DNA from 3 places in the Oerskovia sp. NPDC056781 genome. Region 3 is predicted to be linked to each of the others. Evidence: riboswitches for the same ligand, from Rfam matches in the RefSeq annotation. Region 3 holds a riboswitch; each other region holds the start of a gene.
The links. A riboswitch is a leader RNA that binds a small molecule or an ion and turns the genes downstream of it on or off. The one in region 3 is predicted to bind S-adenosylmethionine.
Positions count from the first base shown of each region.

Region 1 (3,246 bases), on a different contig from region 3:
TGTCCTGGACTGCGATCTCGAGGGCGACCTCGCGTGCCATGTGGGGATGCTCCTTGGGTCGGGGTCGGCACGCCGCAGCGCACCCGTGTCAGCGGTCAGCGTAGACCCGACGCCGTCACGGGCGCCTCGAGCGTCCCATCCGTCCGGGCGTCCGGACGTCCGGACGGGACAGAACCCCCGGGACGACGACGGGAGCCGCGCCCTCCGCGCGCCGCGAGGCGCACGGAGCGCACCGCTCCCGTCGGTCCGCCGGGCCCGGAGGCCCTGCGGGTGCGTCAGATGACGCCCAGCGAGATCATCGCGTCGGCGACCTTGGTGAAGCCCGCGATGTTCGCGCCCAGGACGTAGTTGCCGGGCGCGCCGTACTCGTCGGCGGTCTCCTCGCAGCGCGAGTGGATGCCCTCCATGATGTGCGCGAGGCGCTCCTCCGTGTACTCGAACGTCCACGCGTCCCGCGAGGCGTTCTGCTGCATCTCGAGGGCCGAGGTCGCGACGCCGCCCGCGTTCGCCGCCTTGCCCGGGGCGAAGAGCACGCCGGCGTCCTGCAGGAGCGAGACCGCGCCCGGGGTCGTGGGCATGTTGGCGCCCTCCGCGACCGCGACGACGCCGTTCGCGACGAGCTGCTTCGCGTCCTGCTCGCTCAGCTCGTTCTGGGTGGCGCACGGCAGCGCGACCGTCGCGGGGACGTCCCAGATGCTGCCGCCCGTCACGAGGCGCGCGCCGGGGCGGCGCTCGACGTAGTCGGCCACGCGCCCGCGCTCGACCTCCTTGATCTGGCGGAGCAGGTCGACGTCCACGCCGGCCTCGTCGACCACGTAGCCCGAGGAGTCGGAGAAGGACACCACGTTCGCACCGAGCTGCTGGGCCTTCTGGATCGCGTAGGTCGCGACGTTCCCCGAGCCGGAGACGACGACGCGCTGGCCGTCGAAGGTCTGGCCCTTGGTGCGCAGCATGTGGTCGGCGAAGAACACCGTGCCGTAGCCCGTGGCCTCGGTACGCACGAGGGATCCGCCCCAGCTGATGCCCTTGCCCGTGAGCACGCCGGACTCGTAGCGGTTGGTGATGCGCTTGTACTGGCCGAACAGGTAGCCGATCTCGCGGCCGCCCACGCCGATGTCGCCCGCGGGGACGTCCGTGTACTCGCCGATGTGGCGGTAGAGCTCGGTCATGAACGACTGGCAGAAGCGCATGACCTCGCCGTCGGACTTGCCGCGCGGGTCGAAGTCCGAGCCGCCCTTGCCGCCGCCGATGGGCATGCCGGTGAGCGAGTTCTTGAAGATCTGCTCGAACCCGAGGAACTTGACGATCCCGAGGTACACCGAGGGGTGGAAGCGGAGGCCGCCCTTGAACGGGCCGAGGGCCGAGTTGAACTCGACGCGGAAGCCACGGTTGATCTGGACGTGGTTCCGGTCGTCGACCCACGGCACGCGGAAGATGATCTGACGCTCGGGCTCGCAGATGCGCTCGAGCACGGCGGCGTCGACGTACTGGGGGTTCTTCTGGAGCACCGGCCCGAGCGAGTCGAAGACCTCGCGAACCGCCTGGTGGAACTCGACCTCACCAGGGTTGCGGGCGAGGACCTCGTCGAAGACGGACTGCAGACGACTATCCATGGAGTGCTCCTCGGCAGGGCGGGCTTTGAACCGCACCAGGTTACGTACTCGTAAACATCGCCGTACTCCCGTCCCACTCTGGGAGACGCCAGGCTCATGACCTGGGACGCCGCCCTTGCTCGAGGCAACAGTTCGAGGGTCCGGTGCAGGAAACCTCCGTCCACCCTCTGAGAATTCTCGACCTGATCGGTGCAGATTCCCCCCGCCGGGGCTATACCCCTACCCAGAGGTCACGAGCACCAGCGCGAAGCCCCGGCTCGCTGGTCAGCAACCCCTTCACGACGGGGTGCTCCGGGAGATGACCTGGCCGCGCCGGCACGACGCGGCAAGCGTGCAGCACGACGACAGTGAGGAAGCGATGACCCAGCACCCCGAAGCACCCCGCCCGACGCAGACCGACGACCCGCGACCGGCCGTGGTGACCCTGGTCGGCAACCCGCGGCCCGGTTCACGGACCTTGACCGCCGCCCGGACGGTCGCAGCCCGAGTCGCCGACCACCTGGGCCTCGCCCCGGCCGACCCGGCCGACCCGGTCGACCCAGCCGGGGCCCCGCAGACCGGGCCCTCCCGGACAGGGCCGTCACCGGCCACGATCGACCTCGCCGAGATCGCCACCGAGATCCTCGCCCCCGAGCACCCGCGCGCCGACACCGCGCGGGACATCGCCGCGAGCGCCGCCGTACTGGTCGTCGCGACGCCCGTCTACAAGGGCTCGTACACCGGGCTGCTCAAGGCGTTCCTCGACCTCTACGGCCCCGACGGCCTGGCCGGGGTCGTGGCCGTCCCGGTCGTGGTGTCGGGCAACCCCGCGCACGCTCTCGCGGGCGAGGTGCACCTGCGCCCGCTCCTCGTGGAGCTCGGCGCGACGGTCCCCGCACGCACGCTCACCCTCCTGGACTCCCAGCTCGGCGAGGCCGAGCTCGCGAGCACCGTCGACGCCTGGCTCGACCGTGCGGGAGGCCCGTTGCTCCGGGCGGTGAGCGCCGCCGTCGGGCAGGACGTCCCCACCCACCGGACCGCTCCCGAGCTCGCCGAGGTGACCCGATGACCGCCGAACCCACGACCCGCTCCGACGTCGCGGGCCTCGCCGGGCTCGAGGCCCTGCTCCACGAGCAGGACGAGCCGCAGCTCAGCGCCGACGCCTACAAGGCCGTGTTCCGGCAGCACCCCGCGGGCGTGGCGGTCGTCGCGCTCGAGCACGAGGGCCGCCCGGTGGGCTTCACGGCGACGTCGGTCATCTCGGTCTCGGCCGCGCCGCCGCTGCTCGCGTTCTCGCTCGCGTCGACCTCGTCGTCGTGGCCCGCGATCTCCGCGGCCCGCACGGTCACGGTCAACTTCCTCAGCGCCGACCAGGACGACGTGTCGGCGCGCTTCGCGACGAGCGGGATCGACCGCTTCGCAGCCGGCGGGTGGTCACCGCTCGACTCCGGGGAGCCCGTGATCGACGGCGCGCTGTCCTGGGTGCGCGGGCGCATCATCCAGCGCACGCCCGTGGGCGACAGCTACCTGGTCTCGCTGCGTGCGCTCGCGTCGGGGACGCGCAGCGACGCGACGCCGCTCGTCTACCACGACCGGTCCTACCACCGGATCGGGGACCACTCGGCTCTCTGAGCCGCACGGACCGGGGCCCGAC
Region 1 is NZ_JBHUAD010000070.1:14,041-17,286, forward strand. Features, by position in the region: gene ACFRCR_RS08520 (copper homeostasis protein CutC) at 1-40, opposite strand, end outside; gene gdhA (NADP-specific glutamate dehydrogenase) at 276-1,613, opposite strand; SAM riboswitch class IV at 1,842-1,951, shown strand; gene ACFRCR_RS08530 (NADPH-dependent FMN reductase) at 1,972-2,661, shown strand; gene ACFRCR_RS08535 (flavin reductase family protein) at 2,658-3,224, shown strand.
Region 1: linked by a shared signal. The riboswitch ahead of ACFRCR_RS08530 (NADPH-dependent FMN reductase) and the one ahead of ACFRCR_RS14115 (aminotransferase class V-fold PLP-dependent enzyme) in region 3 are both predicted to bind S-adenosylmethionine.

Region 2 (3,246 bases), on a different contig from region 3:
CACCATCGCCGACGGTTCGTCGACGACCAGGCCCCCAGGTGTCAGGTAGGACAGGACGCCGCAGCCGTGGACCTCCACCGTCCCCGTCCGGTAGACCGCACGGACGGCATCACCTTCGGTCGCGCACAGCGGGCCCTGCGCGTCCTCCTTCACGGTCAGCCGTCGCTCCCACGCCACCGTTCCCGTCCGGACGTCGACGGACCGGACCACGACCCCCGTCTCGTCCCTGGTGGCCTGGAGCACCGTCCCACCGGGACCGGTGACCGCCTCGCCCCTGCGTGGGTCCACCTCCACCTCGGCCACCACCGCACCGTCGACGCTCACGAGTCGGGCTGTGGGAGCATCCTCCCCCTGGCCCAGGCACACGAAGGCCGACGCCTCCGGCGTCCCCTCGACGCCCTCCTGGTCGGCGGCGCAGACCTGCCGGGTCAGGTCGTCCAGCCGCCAGCGCTCGTCGCCCGACCCGAGGTCGTACCCGACGGTCCCGGAGCGCCCCGGGATCACCAGCAGGTCCCCCACGGTGAACGGCTCGCCCTCGTCGCGGTCGACGCTCCACTCGGCACGCGGCGCGTAGGCGAGGTCGAAGATCCCGCCCTCGGACGATCGGAGCGTCTCGAGCGCGTCGTCCTGGGCCGCCCCGTCACGCGTCACGACGACCGCGGCCGCCGTCCCGAGCACGCCGAGACCGGCGGCGAGGCCGACGAGGAGGGCGGCACGGCGCCGTCGGGCGGAGCGGTCGAGCGGGCGCCCCCTCTGCTCGCGACGACGCGGCTCCGGGTCGACCGGGTCGACGTCCTCGGACGAGTCGTCGAGCATGAACACGACCTGCTGCTGGCTGCGTCGGCGAGGCACGCCCGGAGCATACCGGCGACGTCGAGAAGGAACGCCCGACGGTCCGGTGGCGACCGACAGGCGTACGTTGGAAGGGCGAATGCAGGGCCCGACGGAGCGACCCTGCGACAGCGTGGACGGAACACGGACCGGCCTGAACGACCACCCCGGACCCCTGCGTCTCACGCTTCGAGCAGATATTGGCTCAGATCATGGATTCCCCCTACGATCGTCAACACCATCCAGAGCGGTCGAGAGTCCTGGCTCGTTGACACCGCAGCAACCCCCCAACGGAAGCCTCCCGCGGGTACGGGTGCTACAGCCAGGTTCGATGGAGCGATTCATGACCGAGGCATCTTCCTGCGCACCCCTACACCGCACCGGGGTCCCGCGCGCCAGTCGTACGGCCCCCGTGGCCACCACCAGCACGCCCCTCGTGGCGGTCACGCGATGAGCATCGTCGACCTGGGGCACTTCGGGCACGAGGCACCGCGACCCACGGTGTCGTTCGAGCTCATGCCCCCGCGCCGCCCCGACGCCGCACCCAAGTTCTGGGAGACGGCCCGCCGTCTGGTCGCGACGTCCCCCGACTTCGTGTCGGTCACGTACGGCGCGGCCGGCACCGACCGTGAGACCTCCCGGCGCGTCATCAGCCAGCTCCTGCACGGCACGCCCGTGCTGCCCATCGCGCACCTGACGTGCGTGGGCGCCTCGCGCGAGGACGTCGAGGACGTCATCACGGACTTCCTCGACGCGGGCGTGCGCAGCTTCCTCGCCCTGCGGGGCGACCCGCCGCGCGACCAGCCGGACTGGCGCCCCGCCGAGGACGGCGTGCGGTCGAGCACCGAGCTCGTGGCCCTGCTGCGCGAGGTCGAGGCCGCGCGCTGCGCCGCGAGCCCGAGCGTCGCGCTGCGCGGCGCGGCCCGCCCGCTGACCATCGCGGTCGCGACGTTCCCCGACGGGAACCTCGCCGCCGGGACGAGCCGCACCCAGGAGGTGCGCCGCCTGTGGCAGAAGCAGCAGGCAGGCGCGGACTTCGCGATCACGCAGCTCTTCTACGAGGCGTCCTCGTACATCGACTTCGTCGCCGAGGCGCGCGCCGCAGGGGTGACCATCCCGATCCTCGCGGGCCTGCTGCCCATGACGGACCCGGCCCGGCTCGCACGCGTTGAGGAGCTCACGGGCGTCCCGGCACCGCAGCGCGTCGTCGAGGCCCTCGAGGCCGAGCAGGACCCCGCCGCGCGCCACGCCCTGGGCATCCGCCACTCGGTCACGCTCGCGCGCCAGGTCCTCGCCGCCGGTGCGCCCGGCCTCCACATCTACACGTTCAACAAGCACCAAGCCGCTCTAGACCTGCTCGAGGGAGTCGACCTCGGCGGTGGGGCAGCGGGGGACGCCGACGGCGTCTCGTCCCGCACCCCCGACCTGGCCAGCGGGCCGTGGGTCTCCGGCACTCCCCTTCCCTCCGCCGAGCCTGCCCTGGGCAGCTCCTCGGTCTGACCAGTTCAGAGGTATTCACCATGAGTGCACCCACGTTCCCGTCCGGTTCCGTCCTCGGATACCCCCGCATCGGCCCGCGCCGCGAGCTCAAGAAGGCCGTCGAGTCCTTCTGGGCCGGCAGGACCACCGCCGACGAGCTCGAGGCCACGGCCTCGGCGCTGCGCGTCGCCGCAGCGAAGCGCCTCGTCGACCTGGGCCTCGACGCCGCGTCGGGCGCCGTGCCCGGCTCCTTCTCCTACTACGACCAGGTGCTCGACGTCGTCGCTCTCCTCGGGGCGGTCCCGTCCCGCTTCGCGTCGCTCACCGACGCCGACGGCGCGCTGGACCTCGCGGGCTACTTCACGGTCGCGCGCGGCGCCGGCGAGGACGCCCCGCTCGAGATGACCAAGTGGTTCGACACGAACTACCACTACCTGGTCCCCGAGATCAGCGAGTCCACGCCGTTCCGCTTCGCGGACGACCGCGTCGTGCGCCAGTTCGTCGAGGCCAAGGACGCGGGCGTCGTGACCCGGCCCGTCGTCGTCGGGCCCGTCACGTTCCTCGCACTGTCCAAGGCCGCCGACGACAGCGCGCCCGGCTTCAGCCCGCTCTCGCGCCTCGCGGACGTCCTGCCCGTGTACGTCGAGCTGCTGCGCGCCCTGGCCGCGGCGGGTGCACCGTGGGTGCAGCTCGATGAGCCCGCGCTCGTGTCCGACTCGATCGACGTCCCGGCCGCCGAGGTCCACGCCGCGGTCACCGAGGCGTACCGCGTGCTCGCGACCGAGCTCGCGGTGGGCTCCGAGCGTCCCGCGATCCTCGTGGGCGCGCCGTTCGGCGGGCTCCAGGGTGAGCACGACGGCCTCGCGCTCCTGGCCGCGACCGACGTCGAGGCGATCTCGCTCGACCTCGTCAAGGGCGCTGTCCCCGCGGGCCCCG
Region 2 is NZ_JBHUAD010000149.1:2,249-5,494, reverse strand. Features, by position in the region: gene ACFRCR_RS12960 (hypothetical protein) at 1-852, opposite strand, end outside; SAM riboswitch class I at 1,067-1,169, shown strand; gene ACFRCR_RS12955 (methylenetetrahydrofolate reductase) at 1,282-2,331, shown strand; gene metE (5-methyltetrahydropteroyltriglutamate--homocysteine S-methyltransferase) at 2,352-3,246, shown strand, end outside.
Region 2: linked by a shared signal. The riboswitch ahead of ACFRCR_RS12955 (methylenetetrahydrofolate reductase) and the one ahead of ACFRCR_RS14115 (aminotransferase class V-fold PLP-dependent enzyme) in region 3 are both predicted to bind S-adenosylmethionine.

Region 3 (3,246 bases):
CCGTCGAGCGCTCCCTCGAAACCCTCGAGGACGTTGTACGCGGGGCCAAGCCCCGCGGCGGTCGCGGCCTTGGCCGCGCCGATCGAGCGGGCTCCCGAGCGGCACAGGAAGACGACCGGACGCTCAGGGCTCAACCCGGCCGCGGTGAGCTCCGCGACGAACGCCGGGTTGGGGCGGCCCGTGACGTCGACCCACTGGGTCAGGACCGGTTCGCGGCCCGTCGAGGCAAGATCGGGGACCCCGACGAAGCGCCACTCGGCGTCGGTGCGGACGTCCACGAGGACGGCGCTCGGGTCGCTCTGGAGCAGGGCCCACGCCTGCTGGGGCGTGATGTCCCCGGCGTAGCCGTCGGCAGGCCGGGCGTCGGGGACCGGGGCAGCGGTCGCGCGGTCGGGGGCACTCATGGTGATCCTCCATCGGTCGTGGCGGTAGCACCCTCGCCCGTCACCGGGGGGTTGCTGCGGCGTCATCGTGCCAAGTCACTCAGCCGCTCTGGATGGTTGCGTCGGATCGTACGCCACCGTGACCACGGAAAAGAACAGGTGTCTCGCAGGGTGGTCGGGCTAGGTTCCTGCGCATGAGCGACCTCCCCGCACCGGACCACGAGGTAGAGGAATCCCGTCGAGACGGAGGGCCAGGGGGCTCTACCTCGACGCAAGCCCTCTACCTCGCGGCGCCCGACCAGGCCGAGGAGCCCCTGGCCGGCGGGAACTCGACGACGGTCGTGCGCAGCGGCGACACCGTCCGCCGGACCGCGGGGCCCTGGACGCCCACGGTCCAGGCGCTCCTGCGGCACCTGCGAGCACAGGGCGTCACCGAGGTACCCGAGCCGCTGGGAACCGACGACCAGGGGCGAGAGGTGCTGTCGTTCCTCCCCGGTGACGTCGGGAACTACCCGTTGCCCCCGTGGGTCTGGGACGACGCGGTGCTCCGGGATGCGGGCGCGCTGCTGCGGCGCGTGCACGACGCGAGCGTCGGGTTCCTCGACACAGGCGCCGCCGCCCTCGTCCCCGACGCCCCGCCGGCCCCTGTCTGGCAGACCGCACCGCACGAGCCCGCCGAGGTCGTGTGCCACAACGACGTCGCCCCGTACAACATGGTCTTCCGCGACGGAACCCTCGTGGGGCTCATCGACTTCGACACCGCGAGCCCCGGCCCCCGGATCTGGGACCTGGCCTACCTCGGCTACCGGCTCGCGCCCCTCGTGGCGGACGCAGGGGAGTCGGAGGGGAGCGACGTCGTCGGGCGGCTGGACCCGATGGCGCGGCTCGACGCCCTGGTCTCCGCGTACGGGATGCCGTACTCGCGCCGCGAGGTCCTGACCACCGTCGTCGCGCGGCTCGACGAGCTCGCGGCGTTCACGGACGAGCGGGCGACCGCGACCGGTCGGGCCGACTTCCGGGAGCACGCGGCCATGTACCGGGCCGACGCGCGGCGCGCGCAGGCGCTCGCGGACGCGTCCTCGGCCTCGCCCGTCCTGCCCGCCTGACAGACCACCCTGACCACGATCCGAGACGCGGTGCCCACCGGTTGACACGCTCCGCGCGCCTCGACCATCCTGGACACCAGGTCATGAGTGCCAGCGCAAAACCCCGGTTTGCTGGCCGGCAACCCTCCTCCGCGGTGGGGTGCCCCGGGTGACGACCAGGTCCCTCTCTATCTGGAGGGGGGCAAGCGCGGAGGGGCCGGCACGGCGAACTCCGACGACCACCGGAGGACGTGCCATGAGCGCACACGCAGTCATCGAAGCACCCACCTCGTGTGCCGTGCTGCCCGTCGTGGGCAGCGACACCCTGGTCCCCCTCGTCGACGGGCGCAGCGTCCCGTACGCGAACCTCGACGTCGCGGCCTCGGCCCCGGCGCTCCAGGTCGTGGCCGACCGGGTCACCGAGGTCCTGCCGCTGTACGCGAGCGTGCACCGCGGCGCGGGCTACCTGTCCCAGGTGTCGACGGCCCTCTACGAGGCCGCGCGCCAGACCATCGGCGCGTTCGTCGGCGCGCGCGAGGACGACGTCACGATCGTCACGCGCAACACCACGGACTCCCTCAACCTCCTCGCGGGCTGCGTCCCGGCCCGGGCCGACGGCTCGCCAGGGCGTGTGCTCGTCCTCGACGTCGAGCACCACGCGAACCTCCTGCCCTGGCAGCGCACGGGCGGCGCCACGGTCCTGGTCGGCGGTGCGACGGTCGCCGAGACCCTGTCCGGGCTGCGCGCCGAGCTGTCGCGCTTCCCGTACGCGCTCGTCGCGGTCACGGGCGCGTCGAACGTCACGGGCGAGTCGCTGCCGCTCGCCGAGGTCGTGACCGCGGCGCACGACGCCGGCGCGCGCGTCCTGCTCGACGGCGCCCAGCTCGTCCCGCACCGGGGCGTCTCGCTCGCCGCGACCGACGTGGACTACGTCGCGTTCTCGGGGCACAAGACCTACGCGCCGTTCGGTGCGGGCGCTCTCGTCGGTCGCCGCGACTGGCTCGACACCGGCACGCCCTACCTCGCCGGTGGTGGCGCGGTCCGCAACGTCACGCTCGACGGCACCACGTGGCAGAGCGCCCCGGCACGGCACGAGGCCGGGTCGCCCAACGTGATCGGCGCGGTCGCGCTCGCCTCCGCGTGCGACGCGCTCGCGGCCCTCGAGCCCGGCGTGCTCGTCGCGCACGAGACCGAGCTGCGGGCCCGGCTCGTCGCGGGGCTCGAGGCGATCGACGGCGTGCGCGTCGTGCGGGCCTGGGCCGACGCCGTCGACCCGGTGGGGGTCGTGACGTTCTCGGTCGACGGCTCCGACGCGGGGCTCGTCGCGGCCTACCTGTCGGCCGAGCACGGCATCGGCGTGCGTGACGGCCGCTTCTGCGCGCACCCGCTCCTGGCCCGGCTGGGCTTCCCGGCCGGGGCGATCAGGGCGTCGATCGGGGTCGGCACGACGGGCGAGGAGATCGACCGTCTCGTCACCGCGCTGCGCACCTGGGTGAGCGAGGGGGCCAAGGCCCGGTACGAGGTCGTGGACGGCTGCTGGGTCGTGAGCGACGACCCGCGTCCGCTCTTGCAGGTCGCGGGGCTGTCGGGCCTGTTCGCGACGGCCGCCGCAGGCAACATCACGGCCGCCGTGGGCTGCGGACCGGCCCCCGCCTGAGCGCCCTCTGACCTGCGGAGACGCTGCCTGGAGCGCAACGTTCACCGGTCCGTCACCCTGTCGTTCACGAACGACCGCTCCGTGGTCTTGGCGGCGACGCCTGCGTGTGTTCTGATATGCG
Region 3 is NZ_JBHUAD010000177.1:4,468-7,713, forward strand. Features, by position in the region: gene ACFRCR_RS14105 (rhodanese-like domain-containing protein) at 1-404, opposite strand, end outside; SAM riboswitch class I at 411-503, opposite strand; gene ACFRCR_RS14110 (phosphotransferase enzyme family protein) at 578-1,489, shown strand; SAM riboswitch class IV at 1,569-1,683, shown strand; gene ACFRCR_RS14115 (aminotransferase class V-fold PLP-dependent enzyme) at 1,725-3,125, shown strand.